DNA from 2 places in the Marinobacter sp. bablab_jr003 genome. Region 2 is predicted to be linked to the other one. Evidence: riboswitches for the same ligand, from Rfam matches in the RefSeq annotation. Region 2 holds a riboswitch; the other holds the start of a gene.
The links. A riboswitch is a leader RNA that binds a small molecule or an ion and turns the genes downstream of it on or off. The one in region 2 is predicted to bind cobalamin.
Positions count from the first base shown of each region.

Region 1: it holds a riboswitch for cobalamin, as region 2 does, so the genes downstream of both, H3Z84_RS12350 (ribonucleoside-diphosphate reductase subunit alpha) here and H3Z84_RS13335 (TonB-dependent receptor) in region 2, are expected to answer to the same signal.

Region 1 covers NZ_JADARC010000119.1:2,545-18,277, forward strand. Annotated here, with positions in the region: gene H3Z84_RS12330 (GFA family protein) at 71-469, opposite strand; gene H3Z84_RS12335 (hypothetical protein) at 619-1,863, opposite strand; partial or broken gene H3Z84_RS12340 (enoyl-CoA hydratase-related protein) at 2,276-2,799, shown strand; gene H3Z84_RS12345 (ribonucleotide-diphosphate reductase subunit beta) at 2,852-3,910, opposite strand; gene H3Z84_RS12350 (ribonucleoside-diphosphate reductase subunit alpha) at 4,024-6,783, opposite strand; cobalamin riboswitch at 7,087-7,571, opposite strand; gene nhaB (sodium/proton antiporter NhaB) at 7,660-9,165, opposite strand; gene glmS (glutamine--fructose-6-phosphate transaminase (isomerizing)) at 9,379-11,211, opposite strand; gene glmU (bifunctional UDP-N-acetylglucosamine diphosphorylase/glucosamine-1-phosphate N-acetyltransferase GlmU) at 11,241-12,605, opposite strand; gene H3Z84_RS12370 (F0F1 ATP synthase subunit epsilon) at 12,755-13,177, opposite strand; gene atpD (F0F1 ATP synthase subunit beta) at 13,216-14,610, opposite strand; gene atpG (F0F1 ATP synthase subunit gamma) at 14,665-15,525, opposite strand; gene atpA (F0F1 ATP synthase subunit alpha) at 15,596-15,733, opposite strand, start outside.
Region 2 covers NZ_JADARC010000119.1:227,165-242,897, reverse strand. Annotated here, with positions in the region: gene H3Z84_RS13360 (cobyric acid synthase) at 1-1,288, opposite strand, end outside; gene cobO (cob(I)yrinic acid a,c-diamide adenosyltransferase) at 1,289-1,900, opposite strand; gene H3Z84_RS13350 (ABC transporter ATP-binding protein) at 1,911-2,681, opposite strand; gene H3Z84_RS13345 (FecCD family ABC transporter permease) at 2,681-3,640, opposite strand; gene H3Z84_RS13340 (cobalamin-binding protein) at 3,671-4,552, opposite strand; cobalamin riboswitch at 4,634-4,863, shown strand; gene H3Z84_RS13335 (TonB-dependent receptor) at 4,995-6,965, shown strand; gene H3Z84_RS13330 (hypothetical protein) at 6,985-8,184, shown strand; gene cobD (threonine-phosphate decarboxylase CobD) at 8,140-9,261, opposite strand; gene cbiB (adenosylcobinamide-phosphate synthase CbiB) at 9,258-10,217, opposite strand; gene cobT (nicotinate-nucleotide--dimethylbenzimidazole phosphoribosyltransferase) at 10,338-11,390, shown strand; gene H3Z84_RS13310 (histidine phosphatase family protein) at 11,395-11,994, shown strand; gene cobU (bifunctional adenosylcobinamide kinase/adenosylcobinamide-phosphate guanylyltransferase) at 11,978-12,508, opposite strand; gene H3Z84_RS13300 (putative nucleotidyltransferase substrate binding domain-containing protein) at 12,649-14,523, shown strand; gene H3Z84_RS13295 (3'-5' exonuclease) at 14,516-15,238, shown strand; gene H3Z84_RS13290 (QsdR family transcriptional regulator) at 15,303-15,733, shown strand, end outside.

The sequences.
Region 1 (15,733 bases), 220 kb from region 2:
TGAGCGCCAGCGAATACACAAAAAGGCGCGTAGTGTAGGTTTTCCGGCTGGTGCCGATTGTTATCTGCATTCAATGTCCTGGCTCCCACTCCGAATACGCCACAATGTGGGAGCCATATTCTAGCCAGGGGACTTCGTGCGATCTCCAAATCTGACGCTCAGGTCTGCTGAGCGGGTCTTCATCAAGGCTGGCCACCCGCAAAATTACACGAGGACTTCCCTCTTTGTACGCGACCAGTTGTGAACCGCAGTTTGAGCAAAAGAAGCGGAATTTTCCGGGAGAGGATTCGAAGCTTTTTAACATTTCCTCGCCCTTCGTCCACCGGAAATGCTCGTGAAGGACTCCCGCTCCGGTATTGAATGCCGCCGAATGAGCTTTCCGGCACGTGCTACAAGAACAGTGCTGAATCGGGGTGTCCAATCGGTCCACCTCGTAACTAACTCCGCCGCAAAGGCAACTCCCTTTCATTTCTCATTCTCCGATGATCCGACACAGATAACGGTTCATGATAACCGGCGGCGACGAACGGCCCGAACACCACCGCAATTTGGTTTTGCTTTTCAATTCAGCACAGACGTATTTTCCGTCCGGTTGATTAGTTTGTTATGTGCCTGTTCTTATTGGTTCGCTATTTTTAGTAGAGTTTCTTTTCCTGTTCCAAACTTACAGATTGCTTCGCAATTTTCTTTCAGGACTGAAAATTTAATATAGTGAATTTTAGTTCCGTTGGATTTAATTGATGGCCTGCTTAACTGTAGCAACAGCTCTTTTTCTCTATTGTCAGGTATTATTAAAAATAAAGAGGAAGGGTTTTCTGGAAACGAGTGATATAGGTCAGTCAGCCTGAGTATTCCCGAATAGATTGAGGTACTTTTTTCAACTTCAAAAGCGCAAACAATATTCTTTGTATTATTTTCAAACCAAATTACATCGATTAATGCAATTGTATTTTTTGTTTCTTTTTCTACATTAATTTCAGGGAAACAAGGGAGGCACAAGGATGAAAAGTTTTTTCCTTGAAAATTTCTAGAACGATCATTAGAAGCACTAATTACTTGATACCCTAAAGCTTTTCCGATCTTCAATAAATGGTATTGCATTTCAGTATGCAAGTTTTCTTGCTCTCTTTCACTGGTTACTTCTTTGTGCCTTTTTTTGAGAAGGTTTTCAATCTTTGCTTTTTCTTTTTCCGAAAGACTTCCTTCGTCGCCAACCATTATTTTTTTTACACCAATGTCAAACAGCAAGCCTGAAATTGCACCTAAATCTTTTGACAGTGATTTTTTATGCTTATTGTTTTTTTGTAAAATGACCTCACGCATACGAAGGTATTCAGTCCAGGAACCAAGTTTAACTTTTTCTTTGAATAAATGATTAAAACCATTGACTATTGCTGTATTAAATGGAGGAATTGTTTCAGGATGAAGGAAATATAAAATGTTTGCCACTGCCGGACCAAGACCCTTTATTTTCTTCTCATCTAGGTTGATTATTTCCTTTAGGATTTGCTCTTCATTTTTGGCTGCGAAGCAATTTTCAAGAAATTGACCAAAAGACATTTTATTTTCTTCATTTTCATAAATGTCTGGAATTCTTAACTTTGGTTTCCAGTAAAAAGCATGCGATGCTCCAATGAAAACTTGTTTTTGTTCTGTGATACAGTTTAAAACAAACTCTAACGATGAACCTTTGTAGTCATTCCCAAATTCCTTATTTTTAATATCATTGATTACACTTTGAACACCACGGCGTATTGAACGAAAGGCTTTTAGTCTTTCGTCATTATTAATAAACCACGTATTGAATACGGATTCATTGTCAGACCGGTACTTGTCAATTAAGTCGTTTAAGTCACTATTCATATTTTCCTCATTTTTGGCACATAACAGTGAATTCTACGAACGAGTTCGTATATCCCGCATTCGTATAATTCCAACCAAAACGCGCCCGAAATTTTTAATTTTTTCTAAACAAAAACAACAACCTAAGAAAACGAACCACGGCTACCGCCGGAGTTATACGCCCTGATTCGAGCCACCCCTGCTCCTACTCAGGGGCGTATAACTCCGCCCCTGAAAACCCCACATCCTAAACATATCAGAAGGTTACTAACATTTCCCATGCATTTCCCCGGAGTTTTGCGAACGGGTTCGTATAACTCCACTGTTTGTTAGTCCATGCAGCACGGGCCTTGGCCAAGGCGGTCGAAGGTTCTTGGCATGGGCCAATCATAGCGAGACAATCGCTGTAAATTTACAGAACAAGGACTCCACGATGGCCAGCTTGCCCCAACTTACGGATGCCCTGCTCACTCTGGAAAACGGGGTGGCCGTGCTGACCCTGAACCGGCACGACCTGCGCAATGCCCTCACAGGCTCCCACCTGATTGATGACATCGTCACCACAGCAGAGTGGGTCAACCACTGCCAGGACGTATCCGTGCTGGTGATCACCGGGGCGGGGTCGGCGTTCAGTGCCGGTGGCAACATCCGCGATATGGCTAACCGCAGCGGCGATTTCGCTGGCAATCCCGCTGAGTGTGCAGAGCGCTATCGCAAGGGTATCCAGCGTATTCCCCTGGCGATGCAGGCGGTGGAGGTGCCGGTGATTGCCGCGGTGAACGGGCCAGCCAGCCGCCCAAGGCAACGCGGCTGACCAAGCGGCTGATGATGATGGCCCAGCGCACCGAGCTGAAGGATTTCCTGGAGATCTGCGCCTGTTTCCAGGGCATGAGCCACAACGAGCCAGAGCACCTGGACGCAGTGAACCGGATGCTGGAAGCCATGGCGCGGAAATAACCCTACCGGAGCTGCCCGACATATCGGACAGCTCTGCCCCCCCCCTACCTGCTTACCACTCCAGCTGAGCGCCGGTCTGGTATTCAATCACCCGGGTCTCAAAGAAGTTCTTCTCCTTGCGCATGGTGGCTTGCTCGTCCAGCCAGGGCGAGACGTTTTTCGCCCCCGGGAACGGCTCTTCCAGCCCTACGGTGCGCGCCCTCCGGTTGGCCACAAACCGGAACTGCTCGGTGTGGTATTCCGCCGAGTAACCCATAATCGGGTCGCGCAGAATGTAGTTGGCGTAAGCCATCTCAGCCGCTTCGGATTCGTCCCACATATCGCGCACGGCTTTGGGGTCGAAACTGATGTTTTCCTCCTCCAGGATCTGGTTCACCACTTTCAGGCCGAAGGAGAAGTGCATGGCTTCGTCCCGCAGGATGTACTGCAGCTGTTCACCGGTACCGCGCATCAGGCCCCGGCGCTGAAGGGCGAAGATGGGGCTGAAGCCGTTATAGAACCAGCAGCCTTCAAACACCGCTGCGAAGAACAGGTAAGACATGATGAATTCCTGCAGGTCGTCCGGGTTGCGCAGGTTCATGTCGGAGCGCATGGCAGCGTCCAGCCGGCGGTTGGCCAGCTGGATTTTGCCGTTGATCTGGGGCACCACGCGGTAGCGGTTGTAGATCTCGCTCTGGTCCAGGTTGAGGGTTTCGATGCAGTGCTGGTAGGTCCAGGTGTGCAGGGCTTCTTCGTATACCTGGCGGGCCTGGTAGATCTGCAGTTCCGGTGCGCTCATTTTCTCCATCACCGCCAGGCCGATGTTGCGCATGGCGAGGATGTCGGAGGTGGTGAGGTAGGCCAGTACGTTTTCGTACACGTGCTTTTCTGCCGGGGTCAGGCGGTGGTGGTAGTCGTGAACGTCCTGGGCCATGTTGACGTCCAGCGGGGTCCAGTGGTTTTTGTTGGCATTCATGAAGTATTCCCAGGCCCAGGGATACTTGAAGGGTGCCAACTGGTTGATGTCGGTTTCGCCGTTGATGACGCGTTTGTCGTCTACGTTCACCGGCGCCGGGCCTTCGGGGTTTGCGGCTTGCTGTGCGGGTTTTGATTCGTCGTCCCAGTTCAGCATGGTTCGCTCCTTTTAGATTGATTTGCCACGGACACTCACGGACCCACACGGACAAAGACAAAGATGTTTTTTCGTCCGTGAGCGTCCGTGAGTGTCCGTGGCCAAAAAGTCAGTTACTGACACGCCTCGCAGTCAGGATTATCAATGCTGCAAACCTGCGGCTGTGGCGCAGACACCGGGGCGGTTTTTTCGGCGCCGGTGGCGCCCAGGGAGCGCAGGTAGTAGGTGGTTTTCAGGCCGCGTTCCCAGGCCAGCTGGTACAGGGCATCGAGCTTTTTGCCGCTGGGTTCGGCCATGTACAGGTTCAGGCTCTGGGCCTGGTCCAGCCATTTCTGGCGGCGGGCGGCGGCTTCTACCAGCCAGCGGGCGTCGATTTCGAAGGCGGTGGCGTAGCGGGCTTTGAGTTCGGCGGGTATGCGGTCGATCTGCTGCACGCTGCCGTCGAAGTATTTCAGGTCGTTCACCATCACGTTGTCCCACAAGCCTTCGGCCTTGAGATCCCGCACCAGTGAGGGGTTCACCACGGTGAACTCGCCGGACAGGTTCGATTTCACAAACAGGTTCTGGTACGCCGGTTCGATGGACTGGGACACGCCCACGATGTTGGAAATGGTGGCGGTGGGCGCGATGGCCATGACATTGCTGTTGCGCATGCCGTGTTTGGCGATCAGCTCCCGTATCGGGGTCCAGTCCAGGCGGCTGTCGGTGTTCAGGGACAGGTCACCGTCTTTCCTCGCCTCTTTTAAAAGAGCGATGGAGTCGATGGGCAGGATGCCCTGCTGCCACAGGGAGCCTTCGTAGGTTTCGTAGGCACCGCGTTCGCCGGCCAGGGTGGCGGAGGCGCGAATGGCGAAGTAGCTGAGCTGCTCCATGGCCACGTCGGCAAACTCCACCGCTTCCGGGCTGGTGTAAGGCAGGCCCAGTTGATACAGGGCATCCTGGAAACCCATCAGGCCCAGGCCCACCGGGCGGTGTTTGAGGTTGGAATTCCTGGCCTGGGGCACCGCGTAGAAGTTGATGTCGATAACGTTGTCGAGCATGCGTACGGCGGTGTTTACGGTGCGTTCCAGGCGTTGTACATCCAGCTCGCCGTCCTTGATGTGGGCCGCCAGGTTTACAGAGCCCAGGTTGCACACGGCGATTTCGTCGGCGCTGGTGTTCAGGGTGATTTCGGTACACAGGTTGGAGCTGTGCACCACGCCCTGATGCTGCTGCGGCGAGCGCAGGTTGCAGGGGTCTTTGAAGGTGATCCAGGGGTGGCCGGTTTCGAACAGCACAGTGAGCATTTTGCGCCACAGCTGCTTGGCCGGAATTTTCTTGAACAGGGTGATCTCGCCCTGCTCCGCCAGCGCTTCGTAGTGTTCGTAGCGTTCGCGGAAGGCATTGCCGTACAGGTCGTGCAGATCCGGCGTATCGCTGGGGGAGAACAGGGTCCAGTCCCGGTCTTCACGCATGCGTTCGATCAACAAATCCGGCACCCAGTTGGCGGTGTTCATGTCGTGGGTGCGGCGGCGTTCGTCGCCGGTGTTCTTGCGCAGTTCCAGGAACTCTTCGATGTCCAGGTGCCAGCTTTCCAGGTAGGCACACACGGCGCCTTTGCGCTTACCGCCCTGATTCACCGCCACGGCGGTGTCGTTGACGACTTTCAGGAACGGCACCACGCCCTGGCTCTGGCCGTTGGTGCCTTTGATGTGGGAGCCGAGCGCCCGCACCGGGGTCCAGTCGTTGCCCAGGCCGCCGGCCCATTTGGAGAGCAGCGCGTTGTCTTTGATGGCCCCGTAAATGCCGCCCAGGTCGTCCTGCACGGTGGTCAGGTAGCAGGAGGACAGCTGGGAATGGCGGGTGCCGCTGTTGAACAGCGTCGGGGTGCTGGCCATGTAATCGAAGCTGGACAGCAGGTTGTAGAACTCGATGGCGCGGGCGTTGGGGTCGTCTTCCCGCAGGGCCAGGCCCATGGCCACGCGCATGAAGAACACCTGGGGCAGTTCCAGGCGGGCGCCGTTCCAGTGCAGGAAGTAACGGTCGTACAGGGTTTGCAGGCCGAGGAATCCGAACTGGTGGTCGCGCTCGGGTTTCAGGGCTGCGCCCAGGCGTTCCAGGTCAAAGGCGGCCAGGGCTTCGTCCAGCAATTCGTAGCGGATACCGGTATGGATGAAGGCGCTCAGGGCCTGTGGATAACTCTCTGTCAGGGATTGGTTGCGGGGCAAGTCCAGCGCCTCGGCCGCTTCCAGCCGAAGTTGCTCCAGCAACAGGCGGGCAGTCACGGCGCTGTAGTCCGGCTCCCGTTCTATGCGGCCCCGGGCGGTCATGATCAGGGCAGACAACACTTCGGTTTCGGCAATGCCGTCGTACAGGTTGCGCAGGGCTTCCTCCACCAGGGATTCGCCCTCAATGCCGTCCAGCCCGGTCGCGGCCTGCTCTACCTGCAGTTTCATCAAACCCAGATCCAGCGGCGCCACGCTGCCGTCGGCTTTTTTCACGGTCAGGTGCGGGTGCGCTTCCATGGGTTCTTCAATGGCGCGCTTGCGGGCGTGTTCTTCCCGGTACAGCACGTAGGCCCGGGCCACTTTCTGTTCCTCCGCCCGCATCAGGGCCAGTTCTACCTGGTCCTGGATGTCTTCAATATGCACCTTGCCCCCGGCCTTCAGGCGCCGGCTGATGGCCTGCACCACTTGTTCGGTGACCCGGTGCACGGCGTCGTTGATACGGGCAGAACCCGCGGCCTGGTCGCCTTCTACCGCAAGGAAGGCCTTGGTAACGGCGACGGTGATCTTGGAAGGGTTAAAGCCAACGAGGGTGCCGTTGCGTTTGATGACCTGAAGGGATTCTGTAGCGGCAACCGCCGGGGGCTCGGGGGACAGGATGGCAGACATGGAACTTCTCCTTGTGTACGCGTGGTGGCGCAGCCTTTGCGTTCAGGAGAAGGGGGAGGTTTTTGCCACGGAATCCACGGAAGGACACGGAAAAATGAAAAGAAAGGGACTGTTTTGCCACGAAATCCACGAAAAAACACGAAAGGAAAAGATAAAAAGCTTTTTTCTTTTCGTAGTAAATCTTTGTTCGTGTTTTTTCGTGGATTTCGTGGCAAAAAATCAGTAAGTCTTTTCTTTCCGTGTTCTTCCGTGGATTCCGTGGCCAGAAAACGAAACCCGCCTGCTCACCTTGATAAACGCGAAGGTGCAGTGTCTATCCCTGGCAGGTCTTCGGACTCAGGGGCGTGAACCGTGTGGTTCGGCCTTGCGTGGCGACTTCCCGGTTGGAGCCCCTGGTTACCTCCTGAGTCGCCTCTGGCTTTCAGAGCGCTTCACAGTCAAGGCGCAACTTTGCAGTAAGGCCGGGGCCTTTCAAAAAGTTGCAACGCCGATTGTGAAGCGCTCTGAAAGCCCCGAAGGGCGTGCTCTGAAAGCTGCACCTGCTGTGTTGCGACTCTTGCCAAGGGCTAAGGCCATTGGCGGCGAGCCGCGCCTTGCATCTGCAGCTTTCAGAGCACGCAGAGGCGATTCAGGAGGTAACCAGGGGCTCCTTGCCAGTGTCTTTATGCCACGCTCGTTCCCCAATACCGCTGCGCGTCAGTTCCGGATTCTCACCGGATTCCCGACTACCTGAGTGATCACGCTTTGATCACAATATATGGTAGTAAACCAAGGACTTCGTCACTATATACAGACTAAGCAGCAGAAACAAGAACGCCCGTGGAGCTTTGTGAAAGCGGCACGGGCGTCAGATGAGGCTGTTATCGGCGTCGAGAATCAGAAGGCGTGGGTCACCATGTACAGGCCTACGCCACCCATCACCACGGTGTACGGCAGGGCCATAATCACCATCTTGCCGTAGGACAACCGTACCAGCGGGGCGATGGCGGAGGTGAGCAGGAACAGGAACGCGGCCTGGCCGTTGGGGGTGGCCACGCTGGGCAGGTTGGTGCCGGTGTTGATGGCCACGGCCAGGGTCTGGAAATGGTCAAAGCTGATGGCGCCGGCATCCAGGGCCTGTTTTACTTCGCTGATGTATACGGTGGCCACGAACACGTTGTCGCTGATCATGGACAGCAGGCCATTGGCAATGAAGAACATGCCCGGTTGCTGGCCTTCCGGCAGGCTCAGTACGTATTCGATGATAGGCTTGAACAGGTGCTGCTCGTGGATCACCGCCACGATGGCAAAGAACACCACCAGCAGTGAGGTGAACGGCAGGGATTCCTGGAAGGCTTTGCCAATCTGGTGCTCGTCGATCACACCGGTGAAGGAAGTAACCAGGATGATCACCAGCAGGCCGATCAGCCCCACTTCCGCTACGTGGAACGCCAGGCCCAGCACCAGGATCACGGCAGCAACAGCTTGCACCCACAGGGCAGCCTTGTCGGACTTGGTGCGGCTGGCTCTTTCGTTATCGGCGTATTCCTGCAACACCTGGCGTACCGGCTTGGGCAGGCGACCGCCGTAGCCGAACCAGCGCAGCTTCTCCAGCGCCCAGCAGGTAAACAGGCCGGCAATCAGTACCGGAATACTCACCGGTGCCATGTGCAGGAAGAAGCCCACGAAATCCCAGCCAACCACCTTGGCGATCAGCAGGTTCTGGGGTTCGCCAACCATGGTGGCCACACCACCCAGGGCGGTACCAATGGCACCGTGCATCAACAGGCTGCGCAAGAACGCCCGGAAGTTTTCCAGGTCTTCCCGGTGCAGTTCCACCACTTCGGCATCGCTGTTGGCATTGTGGTCTTTCTGCTGATAGCCCTTACCAGACGCCACCTTGTGATACACCGAGTAAAAACCCACCGCCACACTGATGATGACCGCGGTTACCGTAAGGGCATCCAGAAACGCTGACAACACGGCTGCGGCACCACAGAACAGCAGCGAGAGCGCAGACTTGGAGCGTACCCCCACCAGGATCTGGGTGAAGGTCACCAGCAGCAGCTCTTTCATGAAATAGATGCCTGCCACCATGAACATCAACAGCAGGATAACCGGGAAGTTGATCAGCACCTCGTGGTACACGGCGTCGGCGTTGGTTAGCCCAATCAGTAAGGCCTCCACCGCCAGTAAGCCGCCTGGCAATAATGGGTAACACTTCAAGGCCATGGCCAGGGTAAAGATGAACTCGGCAATCAGCAGCCAGCCTGCCGTCACCGGCCCGAACACAAACATCACAATCGGGTTGGCAATCAGAAACAGCAGAATAACCTGCTTGTACCAGTTGGGCGCCTTGCCCAGGAAATTGCGGGTAAATCCGGAAACGAGAGTGTCGGGCATTGCATCAGTTCTTCTTGAATTGGCGGCTAAAAAAGTATGCAACAGGCAACCATTACCTGCCTTGATATTTGTGTATAGGGTACCCCTGTGGGGCCGCCCGGGTCTCCGTACTTGGACCTACATCGCCCGGAAAGACTTGCTCTGGATCATGTTTCCGGAAAATCAGGCTGGCCCCGGTTTACCGCGGACGGCGGCCAGCCTGAATCTCGCCGTTTATTCCACCGTCACACTCTTGGCCAGGTTTCGGGGCTGGTCCACATCAGTGCCCTTAAGTACTGCAACGTGGTACGACAGCAGCTGCAAAGGCACGGTGTAGACAATGGGCGCCGTGATCTCGTGCACAGACGGAATCTGCATCACATGCAGCCCCTCTTCAGGCTTCACATCGGCATCCCTGTCGGCAAATACAAACAGCTCTCCGCCACGGGCCCGGACTTCTTCGAGGTTCGATTTCAGTTTCTCAAGCAAGTCGTTGTTCGGCGCCACGGTGACCACCGGCATCTCGCTGTCGACCAGCGCCAGCGGACCATGTTTGAGCTCACCGGCCGGATAGGCTTCGGCATGGATGTAGGAGATCTCTTTAAGCTTGAGCGCCCCTTCCATGGCCACCGGGAACTGGGAGCCACGGCCCAGGAACAGGCTGTGGTGCTTGTCCATAAAGGCCTTGGACATTTCTTCGATGTCTGCATCCAGTGCCAGCACATCGCTGACCTGCTTCGGCAGCTGGTGGATAGCGCCCACGATCTCCGCTTCCTTCTCTTCGCTCAGGCCGTTGTGACGGGCCAGGGCCAGGGTGAAGATCAGCAGTGCGGTAAGCTGGGTGGTGAACGCCTTGGTAGAGGCTACGCCAATCTCGGGGCCGGCCTGGGTCATGATCACCAGGTCGGATTCCCGCACCAGGGAGCTGCCCGGTACGTTGCAGATGGCCAGGGCCGCCCGGAAACCGGCTTTCTTGGCCTGGCGAAGTGCGGCCAGGGTATCCGCGGTTTCGCCGGACTGGGAGATGCACAGGAACAGGGTATCCGGCTGGATCACGTGCTTGCGGTAGCGGAACTCGGACGCGACTTCCACGGAGCAAGGGATGCCGGCCAGGTCTTCAATCCAGTAACGGGCCACCATGCCGGCGTGGTAGGAAGTACCACAGGCGATGATCTGCACATGGCGCACGTTTTCCAGCAGGTTGGCAGCGTCGGTACCCAGGGCCTGCTCCAGTACCCGGGTGTCGGTAATCCGGCCTTCCATAGTGGCCTTGATCACTTTCGGCTGCTCGTAGATTTCCTTGAGCATGTAGTGGCGGTATTCGCCCTTGTCGGCGGAATCGGCACCGTGCTCGAAACGGGTAATGGCGCGCTCTACGGCCATGCCTTCGCGATCATGGATCTCGATGCTGCCTTTGCGGATGTCGGCAATATCGCCTTCTTCCAGGAACATGAAACGGTCGGTCACCGGCAGCAGGGCCAGCTGATCGGAAGCGATGAAGTTTTCACCGATTCCCACACCAATTACCAGCGGGCTGCCCTGACGGCACACTACCATGTGATCCGGCTCATCAGCGTGGACAACGGCCAGGGCATAGGCGCCGCGCAGGCGATCCAGGGCAGTTTTCACGGCCTGGTACAGGCCGCCACCGGCCCGGTAGTTTTTAGCGATCAGGTGCGCCACTACCTCGGTGTCGGTCTGGGACGTGAACTCGAAGCCCTCGGCTTTCAGTTCGTCCCGCAGTTCCTGGTAGTTTTCGATGATGCCATTATGAACGATGGCCAGGCGGTCGCCAGACATATGCGGATGGGCGTTGAGCTCGGACGGCTCGCCATGGGTCGCCCAGCGGGTGTGGGCAATACCCACGTGGCCGGCAACCGGGTTCGCGGCGATGGCGTCTGCCAGGGCAGCTACCTTGCCCACTTCCCGGGCCCGCTGTATCTGGTCGGCGCTGCTGATAACGGCCATACCGGCGGAGTCGTAACCCCGGTATTCAAGGCGGCGCAGGCCCTCCAGCAAAATACCCTGGACGTCCCGTTCAGATACCGCTCCTACAATCCCACACATGCTGTTGTCACCTGTTCGTTAATCGGTCTTTACGCTTTTTTCGGCCGTTCCCAGCCGGAGATGTTTCGCTGCTTGCCGCGGGCCACGGCCAGTTCGCCTTCACTGATGTCCCGGGTGATGGTGGAACCGGCACCGATGGTCGCCTGGTCCGCAACAGACACCGGGGCCACCAGCGAGGTGTTGGAACCCACAAATACACCATCGCCCAACACAGTCTTGTGCTTGTTCACGCCATCATAGTTACAGGTGATGGTGCCTGCACCAACATTCACATTACGGCCCAGTGAGGCGTCGCCCACGTAGCTCAGGTGGTTGATCTTGCTGCCCTCACCTACCACGGCTTTCTTGGTTTCCACAAAGTTGCCAACCTTGGTGTTGGCGGCCAGTTCGGTGCCCGGGCGCAGGCGGGCAAACGGGCCAATCTGGGCGTTGGCGCCCACCACCGCACCTTCGATGACGCTGTTGGCCTTGATCTCGGCACCGTCGGCAATGGTCGCGTCCTTGATCACGCAGTTGGGGCCGATTACCACGTTGCTGCCGAGGCTTACCTTGCCTTCGAACACGGCGTTGACGTCAATCCACAGGTCGTTACCAATGGTCAGCTCGCCGCGAACATCAATGCGGGCCGGGTCGGCCAGGGTGGCACCTTCGGTCATCAGGCGCTCGGCCTGCTGGCGCTGATACCAGCGTTCCAGCTCGGCCAGCTGCAGGCGGTTATTCACACCCTGCACTTCAAACGGGTTCAGGGGCTGCGAAACCGTGACCGACAGGCCGTTATCCACAGCCATGGCAATGATGTCGGTCAGGTAGTATTCACCCTGGGCATTACTGTTGGATAACGTCGGCAACCAGCTTTTCAGGTGACTGGCCGATACCGCCAGGATCCCGGTGTTTACTTCGTTGATATCCTGCTGCTCGGCGGTGGCATCTTTCTGCTCAACAATCGCCTGAACCTGCCCCTGGTCGTTACGGACAATCCGGCCATAACCGTGGGGGTTGTCCATATCCACGGTCAGCAGGGCCAGATTGCTGTCGTCCAGGTCACTGACCATGGCTTCCAGGGTATCTTTACGGGTCAGCGGAACATCGCCATAGAGTATCAGTACCCGGGCGTTATCCGGCAGGTCCGGCAGGGCCTGGGCCACGGCATGGCCGGTACCCAGTTGTTCGGTCTGGAGCACCCAGTTCACCGAGTCGTCATGCAGCGACGCCCGTACCTGGTCCGCGCCATGGCCGATCACTGTGTGAATTTTCTCCGCGCCCAGTTGCTTTGCGGTGTCGACCACATGGTGCAACATGGGCTTGCCGGCTACCGGGTGCAAGACCTTCGGCAGGGCGGATTTCATCCTTGAACCCTGACCGGCGGCCAGGATCACAACGTGTAGCGGGTTCATGGGGCGTACAGCTCCAAACTCTTTATCCGGTAGAAAATAAAAAACCGCGTCCTGGCGGAAACCCCTCTGTTTCCGGTAGGAAACACAGAGCCCTCCACCTGAGGATGCGGTTCACTGTCAGGCCAGTCCGGGCACTGACGCAACCCTGCTTAACGCAGGTTCTTGCGCAGTTTCTGGATGGTACGCAGCTGAGCGGCGGCTTCTGCCAGCTCAGCGGCGGCCCGGGAGTACTCAAACTCGCCTGTCTTATTCGCCAGTGCCTTCTCGGCTTCCTTCTGGGCTTCCAGTGCTGCGGCTTCGTCTACATCTTTTGCACGAACCGCAGAATCAGCCATCAGGGTAACCAGGTTAGGCTGCACTTCCAGGTAGCCACCTGAAACGTACAGAATCTCCTCGGTTCCACCCTGCTTGATGATCCGCACTGCGCCCGGCTTGAGCGCAGACAGCAGCGGAGCATGGCCAAACTGGATACCAAGCTCACCCTCGGTACCGGTGGCGATCAGCATCTCCACCAGACCGGAGTAAATTTTTTCCTCGGCACTTACGACGTCACAATGTACGGTCATAGCCATTTCTTACGCCTCTTGGGTCAGAAAGGGAAGAAGGAGGTTTACTTGCCTTCTTTCTCTTTCATTGCCTTAGCCTTCTCGATTGCCTCTTCGATACCACCGCACATGTAGAAGGCCTGCTCCGGCATGTCGTCGTAGTCACCGTTCAGAATACCTTCGAAGCTGGCGATGGTTTCCTTCAGAGACACGTACTTACCAGGGGAACCGGTAAATACTTCTGCTACGTGGAACGGCTGAGACAGGAAGCGTTCGATCTTACGCGCACGGGAAACGGTCAGCTTGTCGTCTTCTGACAGCTCGTCCATACCCAGGATCGCGATGATGTCTTTCAGCTCCTTGTAACGCTGCAGAACGTTCTGAACGCCACGGGCAACGTTGTAGTGCTGCTCACCGATCACCAGCGGGTCCAGCTGACGGGAGGTGGAGTCGAGTGGATCGATCGCCGGGTAAATACCCTTGGAAGCGATGTCACGGCTCAGTACCACGGTCGCGTCAAGGTGCGAGAAGGTGGTGGCCGGAGACGGGTCAGTCAAGTCATCCGCCGGTACGTATACCGCCTGGATAGAGGTGATAGAGCCAGTCTTGGTGGAGGTAATACGCTCCTGCAGCTCACCCATTTCCTGGGCCAGGGTCGGCTGGTAACCTACCGCTGAAGGCATACGGCCCAGCAGTGCGGATACTTCGGTACCGGCCAGGGTGTAACGGTAGATGTTGTCAACGAACAACAGTACGTCACGGCCTTCGTCCCGGAACTTCTCGGCCATGGTGAGACCAGTCAGGGCCACACGCAGACGGTTTCCAGGGGGCTCGTTCATCTGGCCGTAAACCATGGCAACCTTATCGAGAACGTTAGACTCCTTCATTTCGTAGTAGAAGTCGTTACCCTCACGGGTACGCTCACCAACACCGGCGAATACAGAGAGACCGGAGTGCTCTTTCGCGATGTTGTTGATCAGTTCCATCATGTTTACGGTTTTGCCTACACCGGCACCACCGAACAGGCCAACCTTACCACCCTTGGCGAACGGGCAGATCAGGTCGATAACCTTGATACCGGTTTCCAGCAGGTCGGCAGACGCTGACTGGTCGGCATAGCCCGGAGCTTTGCGGTGAATACCCCAACGCTCTTCTTCACCGATTTCGCCCTGCTCGTCGATGGGACGACCCAGAACGTCCATGATCCGGCCCAGAGTCTTGGTACCAACCGGTACAGAGATCGGCTTGCCGGTGTTTTCTGCTTTCAGGCCACGCTTCAGGCCCTCGGTGCTGCCCATAGCGATGGTACGAACAATGCCGTCACCCAGCTGCTGCTGGACTTCCAGAGTTGTTTCGCCACCTTCAAGCAGCAGTGCGTCGTAAACGCTTGGCACGGAGTCACGTGGAAATTCCACGTCGATAACCGCGCCAATGATCTGAACGATGTGTCCGCTACTCATGCTCGGTTCCTCGTTATCTAGTAGTCAATAAAACCAGTAGGTTTGTGAGCGCTATCAAACAGATGCGGCGCCGCTCACAATCTCCGAAATCTCTTGTGTGATCGCTGCCTGACGGGCCTTGTTATAGGCCAGCTGAAGCTCGTCAATGATGCTGCCAGCGTTGTCGGTGGCGCTCTTCATAGCGATCATCCGGGCGGCCTGTTCACAGGCCAGATTCTCTACCACACCCTGATACACCTGGGATTCGATATAACGTGGCATCAACCCGTCAAGAATCGGACGTGAGTCCGGCTCGTAGATATAATCCCACTGGCGACCGATGTCTTCATCGGAACCTTCCGGCAGAGGCAACAACTGCTCTGACTTCGGGCTCTGGGTCATGGTGTTGACGAACTCGTTACTGATCAGGAACAGGCGGTCGATCTTGCCTGCCTCGAACGAATCCAGCATCACCTTGACACTGCCAATCAGCTTTTCCGCACTCGGGCTGTCGCCCATGTGGGTCAGGGCTGCAACCACGTTTCCGCCATAGCTGCGGAAAAAGGATGCGCCTTTCTGGCCAATGGCACAGATATCAGTCTCAATACCTTTCTCTTTCCATTCACGCATTTCGCGCACGAGCAGCTTGAACGCATTGGTGTTCAGGCCACCACACAGGCCGCGGTCAGAGGAAACTACAATGTAGCCTACCCGCTTGACCTCACGCTCCTGCATGAACGGATGACGGTAATCCTTGTTGGACTTAGCAATATGTCCGATTACCTGACGCATCTTTTCGGCATACGGGCGAGTTGCCTGCATCCGATCCTGAGCCTTGCGCATCTTACTCGCCGCCACCATTTCCATGGCGGAAGTGATCTTCTGCGTGCTCTTGATGCTTCCGATCTGGTTACGTATTTCTTTTCCGACGGCCATAAGTCACTGCCTTTTCAAGTTAGACACTCAAAGGGACCAGCAAGCCCGCACAATGGCGGGCCCGGTGGATTTACCAGCTCTGAGTGGTCTTGAATTTCTCCAGAGCAGCTTTCAGGCCGGCAGCGATGTCGTCATTGAAGTTACCTTCAGGGCCGATCTTGTCCAGAAGCTCTTTCTGCTCGGAACGCATCCAGTCCAGCAGCTGTGC
Region 2 (15,733 bases):
TGTAGGTACCCGCCACCTGGCCATCCGCACTGACGGCGCCATCCGGCCGGCCTTCCAGCTCTGCAAATGGGCGCACCAGCGCGGCGCCTTCGGTGACACCGTTGTGCATTTCATAGCCTTTCAGAGCGCCTGTCACCGCCGTGCTGACAACATGAGAGGTCAGCCCGCCATTTACCATTCGGAGCTGCTTGCCCGGCACCATACGGGTAACCATTTCGAACAGGGCCAGGCCCTCGGTAGTGCCGGCTTCACCCTCCAGCCCTTCCGGGTCTTCCACTTTTAGCCCCAGCATCTGGAAGCCGCCACAGATACCCAGTAGCTTGCCGCCATACCGCAGGTGTTTCTGGATGGCTTCCGGCCAGCCTTGTTGCTTCAGCCACTGCAGGTCGTGCCGGGTGCTTTTGCTGCCGGGCAAGATAATCAGATCCGCTGGCGGAATGGGTTCATCCGTCCCCACGAACACCAGGTCAACGCCCGGGTGGAGTCGCAACGGATCAAAATCGTTGTGGTTGCTGATCCGAGGCAATATCGGCACCACCACTTTCAGGGCGCCGGCCTCACTGGTGCCGGCGGCACTGACGCTGTCTTCTGAGTCGATCACCAACCCGTGCAGGTATGGCAAAACCCCGAACACCGGCTTGCCCGTGTGTTCCGTCAGCCAGTCCAGCCCGGGCTCCAACAGCGCAATATCGCCCCGGAACCGGTTGATGATAAAACCCGCCGTCCTGTCCCGCTCACTGTCGGAAATCAACGCCAGCGTACCCACCAGCTGGGCGAAAACCCCGCCCTTGTCGATATCCCCTACCAGCAACACCGGACAATCAGCAGCTTCGGCAAAACCCATGTTGGCAATGTCGTTGGCCCGCAGATTGATTTCCGCGGGGCTGCCGGCGCCTTCGGCGATGACCACATCGTAGCGGGCACTCAGTGCCTGCCAGCTCGCCATCACCGAATTCATCGCCTCAGCTTTGTAGGCGTGGTAATCCAGGGCATCCATATTGCCATGGACCTTGCCCCGCAAGATCACCTGGGCGCCGCAATCGCTCTGGGGTTTCAACAACACCGGGTTCATGTCGCTGTGGGGCTCCAGGCCACAGGCCAGGGCCTGTAACGCCGTGGAACGGCCAATCTCGCCGCCATCCACGGTGACTGCACTGTTCAGGGCCATGTTCTGGGGCTTGAATGGCGCGACTGAGACCCCCTGCCGGGCCAGCCAGCGACACAGCGCCGCCGCCACCGTGGTTTTGCCAGCATCCGAGGTGGTGCCCTGCACCATCAGGGTGGGCATTTACAGCTCCACACCCTTCTGGGCCTTGATGCCCTGATCCTTGAAGGCGTGCTTGACCACACCCATTTCGGTCACGGTGTCGGCCAGGTCGATCAGTTCCTGGGGAGCACCACGGCCGGTGACCACCACATGCTGCATCTCCGGCCGGGCCTGCAGGTCATCCAGCACCCGGTCCAGATCGATGTAGTCGTACTTCAGCGCGATATTCAGTTCGTCCAGCAGAATCAGGTCATAGCTGTCGTCTTTGAGCATGTCAGCTGCGATATTCCACGCTTCAGTCGCACTCTGCACATCCTGTTCCCGGTTCTGGGTGTCCCAGGTGTAGCCCTGTCCCATCACGTGGTAGGTCACGTTCGGCAGGCTCCGGAAGAACGCTTCCTCGCCGGTGCTGAAAGCGCCCTTGATAAACTGGACGATGCCCACTTTCATACCATGGCCCAGGGCCCGGGCCACCATGCCAAAGCCGGAACTGCTTTTGCCCTTGCCGGGGCCCGTGAGCACCAGCAACACGCCCTGTTCTTTCTGGGCTCTGGCAATGCGTTCCTGCATGATCTTCTGTTTTGCTGCCATGCGCCTGGCATGGCGTTCGGGGTCTTTGGCGCGTTCTTTCACAGGATCTCCTTCAGTCGTTCGCCGGAGCAAACAGGCGAATGTCATCTTTATTCAGCTCAATCAGTTTCTGGTCATAAAGGCCTTCCAGTGCGTCGCGCACCAGCATTGACTCGGTTGGTCCCCAGCAGGCCTGACCATCCGGGTACAACAGCAAAACATGACTGCACCATCGCGCGGCCAGATTAAGATCGTGCAGACACATGAAGATGCCCTTTTCGCGGTGGGCACAGGCACTCAGCAGACGCATGACCTGAACCTGATGATGTAGGTCCAGATGGTTTGTCGGTTCATCCAGCAACCAAACCGCCGGATCCTGAGTCATCAGGGTTGCAATCGCTACGCGTTGTCGCTCTCCGCCTGACAGGGTATTCAACAAACGCTCGCCGAGCTCTCTGAGATCCAATGCTCCCAGAGCGGCCTCTGCCCGGTGGATATCCTCCGCCTGCTCACTTTGCCATACCGAAAGCCAGGGGTGACGGCCAATCAACGCAGTCTCGAGCACCGTTGCAGGAAAGCTGTCTTGTCGGTCCTGAAATACCAGCCCCAACTTTCGGGCCAGTTCACGCCGGGGTATGGCAGCCAACTCAACATCATCAAGCCATACTTCGCCACACCGGGGTGCTTTCAGTCCTGCCAGGGTATGCAATAACGTGGTTTTCCCCGCACCGTTCGGCCCCAGAACCCCCCAGATCTGTCCGGGCGCCACGTCCAGGTTCAGCTTCGCACCGTTCGAACGTCCGGGAATATCGATAATCAGCTCGCGAGCAGAGAGAGTCGTCATCATCGACTCCGGTGAAGCAGATAAAGGAAAGTGGGTACGCCCAGCAAGGCGGTAATCACACCCACCGGTAGTTGCTCAGGCGCAATCACAGTCCGGGCCAGAGTATCAGCCAGAACCAGCAAGGTGCCGCCTGCCAAAGCACTTGCCGGTAAGATGATCCGTTGGTCATTCCCCAGCACGAGACGCAGCATATGGGGCACAATCAGGCCAACAAAACCGATGCTACCCACCGAGGTGACCGCCGTTGCGGTCAGCAGGCTGGCCAACAGGTAGATGCTCCATTCCAGAGGGCGAACAGACACACCCAGAGCCGCGGCCTGCAATGGTCCCCTCGCCAGTACATTCAAGCTACGAGCCAGTGGCAGCAAGGCAATAACCGCAAGCATCAGCACCACGATGGAGGGCCAGGGCAGACGCGCATAAGACACATCGCCCATCAGCCAGTACAGCATACCCGGCAACTGATGAGCGGGGGTGATGGCAAGCATCAGGGTAATGGCCGCTCCCCAACCAGCGGCGGTCACCACTCCGGTAAGCAGCAATCGCGATGGGGTCCAGCTGCCGGTACCGTGGGCCAGCCCAAACACCAGCAGAGTCGCAAACAGGGCGCCAGCAAAGGCGGCGCCAGACACCAAAACCATGCCAGCCCCCGCAAGCATGGCTAGCAGCGCACCGGTGGCAGCACCACCGGACAGCCCCAGAACATAGGGATCGGCCAGCGGATTTCGCAACAATACCTGCATCAATGCCCCGGCGATCGCCAGCAAACCGCCAGCAGCAAACGCCGAGAGCGTCCTGGGTAAACGAAGATCAATCAGAAGGGTTCGATCCAGCGTATCACCCTGCCCGAGAACAACCTGCCACAGATCACCGGGCGGGATAGTAACACTGCCGACGGCGAGGGAGAGCGCACAAGCCAATGCCGCAATAACCGTCAGTATTGTCAGCGCTCGCATCATCCCCGGTCCCTCAAGCGGTTCCTTGTGTTATTACAACCGAGCACGCGCCATATCCAGTTTCTCGCAAACCGTGCGTGCTCCATCCAGCAAACGCGGCGTGGGGCGTGAAATGGGCGAGGCCGGAATGATAAACAAATTATCCGCCGCTACCGCCGCCATCGCGCCAAACTCCCTCCAGCGCTCAAGGCTTGTATAACTGTTGCCGTCTTCATCGGTGCCGCCCGACAGGATGGCTTCGGGGTCTCCGGCCAGAACATCTTCCGGCCCGATACGCGGCACCAGGCGAGCCATCTCACCAAAAATATTCTGGCCACCGCACAAAGAAATCACCTTTCCGATCAGATGCTCATCATTGATCGTCATCAAAGGCTGATCCCACACTTGATAAAACACACGAATGGGTTCACGCCCCCGATATTGCTTCGCCAATGCGGCAATTCCCTGTCGAAACCGGGCCGCCTCCGCATAACCCTCAGACTCTGTACCCGCGAGCGACGCCAGCCTCTCCAGCACCGAGGACACACCTTCAAACGTTCGTGGCTCAATCGCAAAACTGGCCATGCCAAGCTGATCGAGCATAGTGACCTGCTCAACCGGATTACCAGACACCCAGGTAACCACCAGATCCGGCTTGAGAGCGACCAACGCCTCCAGATCAATCCGGGTATGGCTCCCGACATTGGGCAACATTTCAGCCTCCGGGGGATAATCGCTGTAATCAACAACAGCGATAACCTGCTCACCAGCACCCGCGGCAAACGCCAGCTCCGTCGCCCCGGGGGATAGTGTCACGATGCGCTGGGCAGGCCCGGGCAAACAAAGCTCCACTCCGTTATCGTCCGTGGCACAGACATCAGCCACCACATGGCTGGAGAGCATCAGGAAAAGCACGAAAACCCGAATGACTATCATGAGACCTCCTGAGCGCTGGCTAACTCTGAACTATTTGTCATTTATTGACGACCTCTTGGCCACACCGTAAACTCTTACTCAAATTTTTTATCCGTAGCAGGTGCCCACCTCAAGCGCGACAACTGTTCGACTGAGCGATGGGTGAAACTGGGAAGTTCGGTGAAATTCCGACGCTGCCCCCGCAACGGTATGCGGTACGAGAGGAATGGCCCTGAGCCAGCCACTGCAGCAAAACGCTGTGGGAAGGCATCCTACTCTGGCAAGAATGCCAGCCGCAAGCCCGGAGACCGGCCTGCTACCGGCTATCAGTGCTTTTGACGGAGGGTCAGAACACGGAGCAGGCGTATATGCCTCTTCTCTTTTGGTAGCTGTTCAGGCAACCAGAAACCGCAACAATGCTGGTTGCAGACGCAGAGAAATGCAGCCGGTGCCCATCTCCCTGATGAAGAAAATCGTTATCTCCATTTTTTCGCTGATGGCCACCAATGTCATCGCAGAAGATACACTTCCTTTTATCGTGGTGGAAGCCACTCCCATCAACGCCGCCAGCGATGTAGACCCCAGCCAGGCGACAGGCCCCGTGCGCGTTCTGGATCGGTCCAGCATCGAAAACCGGACCGCTTCAGTCGCTGATGTTCTTAGCGATCAGGCCGGCGTCCAGATCCGACAAAGCGGCGGACTGGGAAGCGCCTCATCAGTGTCCATTCGAGGATCGACCTCGCGGCAGGTACAGGTTGTTCTGGACGGCATGCTACTGAACGATCCGGTCACCGGCGGTGTTGACCTCGGCAAACTGTCGTTGACTGATGTCAGCCGTATTCAGGTGTACCCCAGTGGAGCCCCAGCACAGCTGCCTCAGGCGGGCATCGGTGGTGTGGTGGTACTGGAAAGTCTTGGCAAAGACATCGAGGATGCCACCAGCATCAATGTCGGCGCTGGTTCCTTTGACACTTACCGAACCGGCCTCTTCAACAGCGGCAGCCACGACGATTTTTACTATTGGGTGTCGCTTGATCGACAAACCAGCAATAACGACTTTGAATACCCCAACGCCAGTGACTGGTTCAATCCGAATGATGGCGATAACACCAAGCGGCGCAATGCGGATTATCAACAGGATGCTGTCAGCACGAAACTGGGCTGGGAGATCAGCCGGACAGCCCAGGTCGACGCTCTGTTCCAATACACCCATTATGAGCAGGGTGTGCCAACCATCCAGAACTGGCGGGACAACGATGCGTCTCTGGCGAACGAAACTTTTCGCCTACAACTTCAGGGGCAGGAACGTGGATGGTTCCAGGGCAAGCTGCACTCCAGCCATCGCCTGATTGTCGGCGATATCACCGAGCATTACGACAATACCAGCGGGCGGGTAGGTCTCGGAGTCTCCGATGTAAAAACCGACACACAACAGCTTGGGCTGGTGAATACCCTCTCAGCTTTACTTGGCAACCACACCATCACACTGAGCGTTGATACCACCCACTATGACTACCAGCAGGACGACAAACAGGATACTGAGCCTCGAGATGAACGGGAGCGGTTCCAGCTAACCTCGTCGTTATCCTATGCCTGGCAGAGTATCGATAACCGTTGGAAGACGCAGGCAGCTATCCGTCAGGTGCACGTTCAGGACGAATCCGATGAATCGCTTGCCGATGGAACCACCGAGTCGACCCGCTCGCGCGACAATCACACCAGCTGGCAACTCGGGCTGACCCGCGTGATTCATGATAACTGGACACTCTCCGGCAACATTGCAAACAACGTGCGCGTTCCTACCCTTCAAGAGCTATACGGTCAGCAGGGGCTGTTTATCGGCAACCCGGACCTGCAGCCAGAAGAATCGATGAACTACGACCTGACACTGCGCACAGACCAGGGCTGGGGTCATGCCGAAGCCACAGGGTATTTCCGGGTGCTGGACCCTGCTGTGATCGCAACCTACGACGCCCGCGGCGTCGGTCGTTATCGCAACCTGGAAGCCGAGGTTTATGGCGTGGAGCTGGATGCGGTTTTTTCCATCACCCCCGCCTGGTCCCTCTACGGCAATGCCACGGTACAGGAGTCGGAAAATACCGACAAGTCAGTGCGCACGCGTTTCGAAAAGCGGTTGCCGGGTATTTATCACGAATCGTTTCTTGCCGGTACCCGCTGGCGTTTCAGGCCCTTCCAGATCGACCTGTCCTATCAGGTGGACGATGAACTCTATTATGACTCCGCCAATATCCTGGAGGCTGATGCCAGAGAGACGCTTAACGCAACGGTGCAATGGCAACGGATCTGGCCGGACAAGAGCATGACTGAGGCACGACTGGAAGTTCGCAACATCACCGACGAAATCTACCAGGATTTCAATCGGTTCCCTGGCCCCGGACGCGGCTGGTTTATCAACATCAAGCATTCCCTCTAACCATTACAAGGGTTATACCATGAACCACACGGAACTATTTTCACTGCGCCAAGGCACCCTTGCTGCGCTTGCACTGACCATCGGACTGACCGGTTGTGGTGGGGATTCCTCGTCTTCAACACTTGATCCTGTGATTACCGAGAACGTCGGGGTCGTTGCCACGGCGGCCGATGACTACACCTCCGGTGAGGTAGAACTGGTATCAATACAAGAAACTGGAATGCAAGCTTCGGGCGGTTATTTCAGCGGCATTTCGGACATCACAGTGAATGGCTATGGTCAGCACTATTACCTGATCAGAAAGTTCTTTGGCGATCAGGTATTGAAGGTCGACATTGAAAACCCCGGGAAAGAAGTCTGGGAAGCCAGCACTTTGGAAGCCGGTGATCAGGGCAGCGCCAACCCGTACCAGATCGTCTTTGCCAATGAAGCCAAAGCGTACCTGCTCCGCTACGGAAAAAACGAGGCATGGGTTGTAAACCCTTCCGCCAACAGGGCTGAGGACTTTTTCACCGGCAAAACCCTGGATCTGAGCGTCTATGTACCCGCAGACAGTCAGGGCGATGTAGTTCAGATGTCAGCGGGTGCTGTCGTCGACGGCAAACTGTTTATCACCATGCAACGGCTCGATAGCAATTACAGCCCCACCAATGACGGATACGTTGCGGTTTTTGATACCACAACGGACACAGAAATCGAGACCAATGCCAGTGCTACCGACATAATGAAAGGCATCCCTCTCATTGGCCGGAACCCTTCCAACATCCAGCACGTTGATGGCATCGGGCTGGTCATCACCAACCTGGGAAGCTTTTCCGCACCCTTTGAGGGCACAAGCCTAGATGTCGTTGACCCTGAGACCTATCAGGTTTCTTCAATGATTCCAGACGCCGACATTGACACTCAGATCAATGATGTCGCCATCATCAGCCCGACTGAAGGTTACATACTGAACTACGCGGGCTGGCAGAACATTTCACTGCAGTCCTTCAATCCGTCCGAGGGCGCAACCTCGCTGGCCACGGTCAACAATCTGACCGGAATGGACTTCCGAGATATCGAACTGAGTCCTGAAGGCCGCCTGTGGTTGGCAGATGCCACTCTGTCGAATCCGGGCGTGCGGGTCATCGACCCTTCCGACAACAGTCAGGCCGATTTCATTGAAACCTCACTGCTACCCATCGCGATCAGCTTCGGCACGGTGGTCACCAATCCTTGACCTCGACAGCGGGCGGCTTTGGTGGCCGCCCGCCCACTGCCCTACCAGGCGCTCTAACGCCTGTTCCAGTCTGTGCCATTCCTGCTCAGTGCCCGGAAGTCCGACTCTGATTGCAAGGGGATTCTCGAACAACCTCACCAGGATACCCTTATGCGCCAGTTCATGGTGAAGGTCGTTAGCCCGGGCGTGTCTCAAATAACGGAACAGAATCGTGCCGTCACTGAGTCCAAGCCCTGACTCAGATAACAGATCACCCAATCGTTGGCTCTTGTGTTCAAGCTGATCCTTTGCCTGCAACTGCCAGGCCCTATCCTGAAGCATTTCCGCCATTATATAGCGCGCTGGTCCGCTCACGGGCCAGGGGCCCAGCTCAGACATCAAAGCTCTGCCCGTCTCTGCCTCAGCTATCACAGCGCCTGCGCGCAACCCGGCGAGGCCGAAGAACTTGCCCATGGACTTGAGGACGATCAGTCCTTTCAGGGCCCCCGCAGCTATCAGGCTCTGTTGGTCACAAGCCGGCAAAAAGGCCTCATCAACTATTAGCCAACCTTGCCGCGCTCGCAGACGTTCCCACCAAACCAGCAACCGTTCAACGGGGATCAGCTCCCCCGTCGGGTTATTCGGCTGTATCCAGACCACCACATCAACGGAATCCAGCCACGCCAGCTCCGCTTGCATTGTCGCCTGTTCAGGAATCGCCACCACGTCGAAACCCGCTCGCCGCCAGGCATGACCATGCTCACGATAACCGGGCATGGGCACGGCCACCCGACCGAAACCATGCTTACGGGCACGAACCGCTGGCAGGGCCATGATCGCCGCCTGGGAACCCGCTACGGGTAGGCAGCAGGCACGCTCCGGCGCCCCGGCCCAGATACGGATAATCTCTTCCAGCCCATCTTCCGGCTCCGGCAGCCGTTGCCATACCTCCGCCGGAATTGCCGGAACCGGCCAGGGCACAGGATTAATACCGGTGGAGAGATCCAGCCATTGTTCCGGAGGAATGCCCCAGTGCTGAGCCGCTGCCCTCAGGCGACCTCCATGCTCCGGCAAATCAGCACCATCGAACGCTGTCACCCGATACCTCCTGACCAGAACGCATTCAGAGTTGCGGCCAAGGCCAACAACACCAACAGCCACAACATCACGCCACGCTGAACCAGGGAAATCGCGCCCTCCACGGTTTGCGCCGTGGCGCCTTGCCCGCTGCCCAGCAGCGGTCGCTGCTTCACGCCACCGGAATACGGCGCCGGGCCGCCCAGAGTGACACCGAGCGCGCCCGCTCCTGCTGCCATCACCGGGCCGGCGTTCGGACTGTCCCAGGCCCTGGACTGTTCACGCCAGCATTTCACGGCCAGCCGGGTATTGCCCAGCAACGCATAGGTCAAGGCAGTTAGCCGGGCAGGCACCCAGTTCATAGCATCATCGAGCCTGGCGGCGCAGCGCCCGAAATACAGATATCGTGGCGTCCGGTAGCCCCACATGGCATCCAGCGTGTTCACCAGCCGGTGCAAAACCAGTCCGGGCAAGCCAGCGACCAGATACCAGAACAAGCTTGAAAACACCGCATCCGCGCCATTTTCCAGCATGGATTCCGAAGCGGCGGCGGCAACGCCTTCGTCGGTCAGCGCTGCAGCGTCGCGGCTGACAATTTGGCCAACCGCCAGCCGGGCCCGGGCGCCATCCCCGGACGCCAACGCAGTCGACACCGCCCGACCATGCTCCGCCAGCCCCCGTAATGAAATGGCAAGCCAGACACCGGCCACCTGAGTGAGCAGCCACAGCCAGCCCTCCAGCAGGAATTGCAGCAGAATTGCCAGCACGACGGCTGGCATGACCGCTACCAGGGTCGCCAGCAACCCCCGCAAAAGGCTTTGCGTCGGGAATGACGGCTGATCATTCAGGCGTTGCTCCAACAGGGATGCCCACCGGCCGAAACCCACCAGCGGATGCCATCGCCGGGGCTCACCCAAGAGCCAATCCACCAAAACCGCGGCACCGCACACCAGCGCTGCAACCACAAACGTATCCAAAGCCGGTCTCCGTAAATCAAGTGCCGGTAAGTCTAACCGACCGATCACTGAACTTGACAGTCTTGCCTCCCGGTTAGACCATCGTGGGTTTTCCGCCCACAAGGACCCATCGCCATGGCACTGCCCGACAGTTGGTTGAAGTCACCCCCAAGGCCCTCGGTTCAGCACACCGCGCTTGCCGCCGAACGCCAGCAGGTACTCACCAAGCCACCCGGCTCTCTCGGGCAACTGGAAAAGCTCGCCATCAACCTGGCGGGCCTGAACGGCAGTGACAAACCCAGCGTTGATCCGGTGCGAATGGCGGTGTTTGCCGGTGATCACGGAGTTTGCGCCGAAGGTGTTTCAGCATTTCCGCAGGCAGTCACCGCCCAGATGATCGCCAACTTTGCCAGCGGTGGCGCCGCCATCAGCGTGATGGCCGAGGAACTCGGTGCCAGCCTGGAAGTGGTTAACCTGGGTACGGTTGGCGAAGTACCGGAATTACCCGGCGTCATACACCAGATTATCGCCCCCTCTACGGCCAACATGGCAAAATCACCGGCCATGTCCTCGCGCCAGGTTGAATCCGCGTTATACAGTGGCGACGATGCCGCCAGGCGTGCCGTAAACGCTGGCTGCCGCCTGTTTATTGGTGGCGACATGGGCATCGGCAACACCACCAGTGCCGCCGCATTGGCCTGCGCCCTGCTGGGCCAGCAGCCCACCACCCTCGTTGGCCCGGGCACCGGGCTGAACTCCGAAGGCGTTGCCCGCAAGGCCCGCATTGTTGAGAAGGCCTTGCACCGACATGGTCCCGACCGGGATCCGCTGACGGTACTGGCCTCTTTGGGAGGCTTTGAAATAGCCGCACTGACGGGCGCCATAATGGGCTGCGCCGCACGCCGGATCCCGGTGCTGGTGGATGGTTTTATTGTCTCAGTCGCTGCACTGGTGGCCGTGCATCAACAACCGACTGCGCGCGAGTGGCTTCTGTTTGCACATCGGTCAGCCGAACCCGGCCACAGTGCCGTGCTGGAGGCACTTGATGCCTCGCCGCTTCTGGATCTTGGCATGCGCCTGGGCGAAGGCAGTGGCGCCGCCGTTGCCGTTCCCCTGTTACGCGCCGCCTGCACGCTGCATAACCGGATGGCCAGTTTTACCAACGCTGGCGTCAGTGGCAAAGCGGAAGAATAGCCCTATGACCACCACAGTAATCGACCTGATACGCCACGGCGAACCGGAAGGTGGCCAGATGTTCCGGGGCAGTAAAGACGACCCTTTGAGCGACACCGGGTGGCAACAGATGATAGCTGCCATCGCCGAGGGTGATCGGTGGGACGCCATCGTCAGTTCACCCATGAAACGGTGCCGACGCTTCGCCCAGCAACTAGCCGAGGAACACAGGATTCCACTGCACATCGAAGAAGATCTTCGGGAGATCGGCTTCGGTGAGTGGGAAGGGTTGACCGCAGAGCAGATCCAGGAGCGTTATGGGGATCACCTCAACCACTTCTGGCAGGACCCCATCAACTTCCTCCCCCCCGGCGGTGAAGCTGTGACGGATTTCTACCAGCGCACCATCGATGGTTTTGATCGGTGGCAGCAAACCCTAGCCGGCAAACGGGTCTTGGTGGTCTGCCACGGAGGCGTGATTCGCATGGTGCTGGCCAATGTGTTGGGCATTCCGCTGGAAAAATCATTCACCGGCTTCGCCGTCCCTTACGCCTGCCGCAGCCGGATACAGGTGGACCAGTCCGAATTCGGTGTGTTCCGCAGCCTGATCAGCCACCAGCCTTGAGGGTAATTGGTAAACCCGCCACGGCCATCACCACCTCATCACATCGCTGGGCCAGGGCCTGATTGAGCCAGCCCAGCTCGTCGGCAAAACGGCGGGTAAGCGGGTCCATGCCGATGGTTCCGAGCCCCACTTCGTTGGTCACAATCACCAGAGGGCCGGGATAGGCCTCAACCGCCTCCAGAAAGGCCGCCCGCTCGGGCTGGAACAAGGAGCCGTCGGCAAACAACAGATTGCTCAGCCACAGGCTCATACAGTCCACCAACAGCAACGGTGGCTCTCCCAGACCGCTGGCATACACTGACAATACCCGGCCCAGGCGCAGCGGCTCCTCAACCAGCTGCCAGTGATCGGGACGCAGCTGCTGGTGACGCTGGATACGCAGTGCCATTTCATCATCGCCTGCAGTGGCGGTCGCCACATAAACCACGTCGTTACCGGCCGCTTTGGCCCTCTGCTCAGCCAGCCCGGTCTTACCGGAGCGAATCCCGCCGGTTACCAGTAACTTGTTGACCATAAACCTTTCTCCAGCCCGCCACATTCCGTCGCCAAGGTACACCAACCGGACAGACAACTGCTATAGTTTGGCCAGACTCTGGAATAACCGGTCAGCCAACCGCAAACATTTAATCAAGACTCAGTCACTCTGGAGAGCCCATGCAGGCCGAACTGTTGGACATCCGCAACCACATTGCCCAATACCCCCCGTTCAATGACATGCCTGAAGAACTTCTTGAACGAGTTGTCAGCGGTATTGAGGTGGTCTACTACCGCGCCGGCACCCAGATACTTGAACTCGGCCAGACCAATCATTGGCTCCACTATATCCGCAGCGGCGCCGTGGAGATTTTCCGCCGCTCCGGTGAGCTGTACAACCGCGTGGGCGAGGGCGAAATCTTTGGCCAGTTCGGATTGATGATGAACAAGAAAGTCCGGTTCCCCGCCAAAGCCATCGAAGATTGCCTGATCTACAAGATTCCGGATACCACCTTTCAGCATCTGTGGGAAACCGACGAAAACTTTGCAGACTTTGTTGAGATTGAAGACCGCAGCCGACTGCGTTCGGCGGTTTCGCGTAGAGAGAAATCCAACGAACTGATGACCGCCAAGGTTACCCGCCTGATATCCCGGGAACCGGTTTCCGCTCCGACCACCGTTCGCCTGCAGGAAGCCGCCAGAATCATGACAGACAATGGCGTATCGGCGCTGCTGTTGATGGATGAAAGCGGCGAACGCCCGAAATTGCAGGGCATCATCACCGACCGGGATCTACGTACCCGTGCGGTTACCCATGCCCTGGCCTCGGAAACCCCGATCAGCGACATCATGTCGGAAGGGCTGATCACCATCAGCGCCCGCTCCTTCATCTTCGAAGCCATGCTCACCATGCTCCACAACAACGTGCACCACCTGCCGGTGATGGAAGGCGACGAAGTGCGCGGCGTGATCGCGCTGTCTGATATCGTCAAATACGAAAGCCAGAGCAGCCTGTACCTGGTGAGTAACATCTACCACCAGAACGACGTCAAAGGCCTGAAGAAAATCAGCCGTGAAGTGCGCGACAGCTTCGTGCGCATGGTCAACGAAGACGCCAACTCCCACATGATCGGCAGTGCCATGGCCGGAATCGGCCGGAGTTTCAGCCAGCGGTTACTCGAACTGGGCGAAGAAAAGCTCGGCCCGCCACCGGTGCCCTACTGCTTCATGGCGCTGGGCTCTATGGCCAGGGACGAGCAGCTGGTGGTCACAGACCAGGACAACGCCATGGTGCTGGACGACAGCTTCGTCCCGGAAGAGCACGACGAATACTTCCTGGCCCTGGCCAAGTTCGTCTCCGACGGCCTGGCCGAGTGCGGCTACACTTACTGCACCGGCGACATCATGGCCACCAACCCGAAATGGCGGCAACCGCTGAGGGTCTGGAAAGACTATTTCACCGACTGGATCGATAACCCCAAGGCCGAAGCCCTGCTCAACAGCAACATCTTCTTCGACCTGGACGGCATCTACGGCGAAACCGACTTTGCCGAGCAGCTGAAAACCCTGATTGTGGAAAAAGCGGGAGGAAGTCAGCGCTTCCTCACGTTCCTGGCCAGAAATGCCCTGAACCGCACGCCGCCCCTGGGTTTCTTCCGCACCTTTGTGCTGGAAGAAGACGGCAAGCACCAGAAAACCTTCAACCTGAAACGCCGGGGCACCGCGCCGCTGTCTGACCTTATCCGGGTGCACGCGCTGGCCAGTGGCAGCCGCTCCCAGAACTCCTTCGAGCGCCTGAAGGACGTGGCCAACACCAAGCTGTTGCTGGACGACGACGCAGGCAACCTGCGCGATGCCCTGGAGTTCATCTCGATTGTCCGCATCCGCCACCAGGCGCTGGCCATTGAAGAGGGCCGGGAACCGGACAACAACGTGCGCCCCGAAGACCTGTCGCCGTTCGAACGCAGCCACCTGAAAGACGCCTTCCAGGTGGTCAGCAATGCCCAGAAATTCCTGCGCTTCCGCTACAACGCCGGAGCCACGCGGAATGTCTAACGCCATCGAAAGCAGCAACAGTAACCGGAACTGGCCAGACACCTACCGCCAGGGGGCTGAACAGGCAAAGGACACGCGGATTCGCGACTTTTACGATGCCGGCTGCCCGGATGCCACCACCCCCGTGCGCGACGTTCCGCTGGTCGCCCTGGACTTCGAAACCACCGGCCTGGACGTCAACAAGCACTCCATTGTCAGCATCGGCCTGGTGCCCTTTACCCTGGGCGGCATACAGCTCGGCGAGGCCTGGCACCAGATCGTCCGCCCGCAGCTGCCGCTGGAGCAGGACACCGTAACCATTCACGGCATCACCCACAGCGAAATTGAACACGCCCCGGACCTTGCCGAGGTGCTCGACCCCCTGTTCCAGCACCTCAAGGGCCGCATACCCGTGGTGCACTACCGCAACATAGAGCGGCCGTTCCTGAACATGGCCCTGCAATGGCGCCTGAAAGAACAGCTGCTCTTCCCGGTCATCGACACCATGGCCATCGAAGCCTACCTGCACCCCAAACGAAACCCCGGCCGGTGGCAGCAACTGATGGGGAAAAAGCCCATCTCTATCCGCCTGCCCGACAGCCGGATCCGCTACGGTCTGCCCCACTACGCCGGCCACAATGCGCTGATCGACGCCATCGCCACCGCCGAACTGTTCCAGGCCCAGGTCCTTAATCACTTCGGCCCGGATACGGCCATTGGCGACCTGTGGGTATAAGGACCCATAGCCCCTGCAGGCGCCAATCGCTAGAATAAAGGGCAAATCAGCCAAAGAGACCACAGTGACCGACACCATCACCAAACCTACGCCTCTGGACGCCTTCAAACGCGCCCGAAGAATGTGGCTGAAAGGGGAAAAGATCAGCCTGGCCGCCCTGGCCGATGACCTGCACATAGGCCGCGCCACCCTGTTCCGCTGGGTGGGCAACCGGGACCTGCTGATTGGTGAGATTCTCTGGTCCCTGTACGAACCTCTCTACAAAGAAGCCCGTGCCATTACCCCCGGCCATGGCGTCGACTATGTAGTTGGCGTGTTTCGTCACATCAACATGACCATCCTGCACTTTTCGCCACTGCGGAAATTCCTGCACCAGGATCCGGAATACGCGCTCAAGATGCTCACGTCATCCCATTCCACCCTGCACGCCCGCACGGTGGAAGTGAATACCCGCTTACTCAAGGATGAAGTACGCGCCGGGCACCTGAGCCCGCC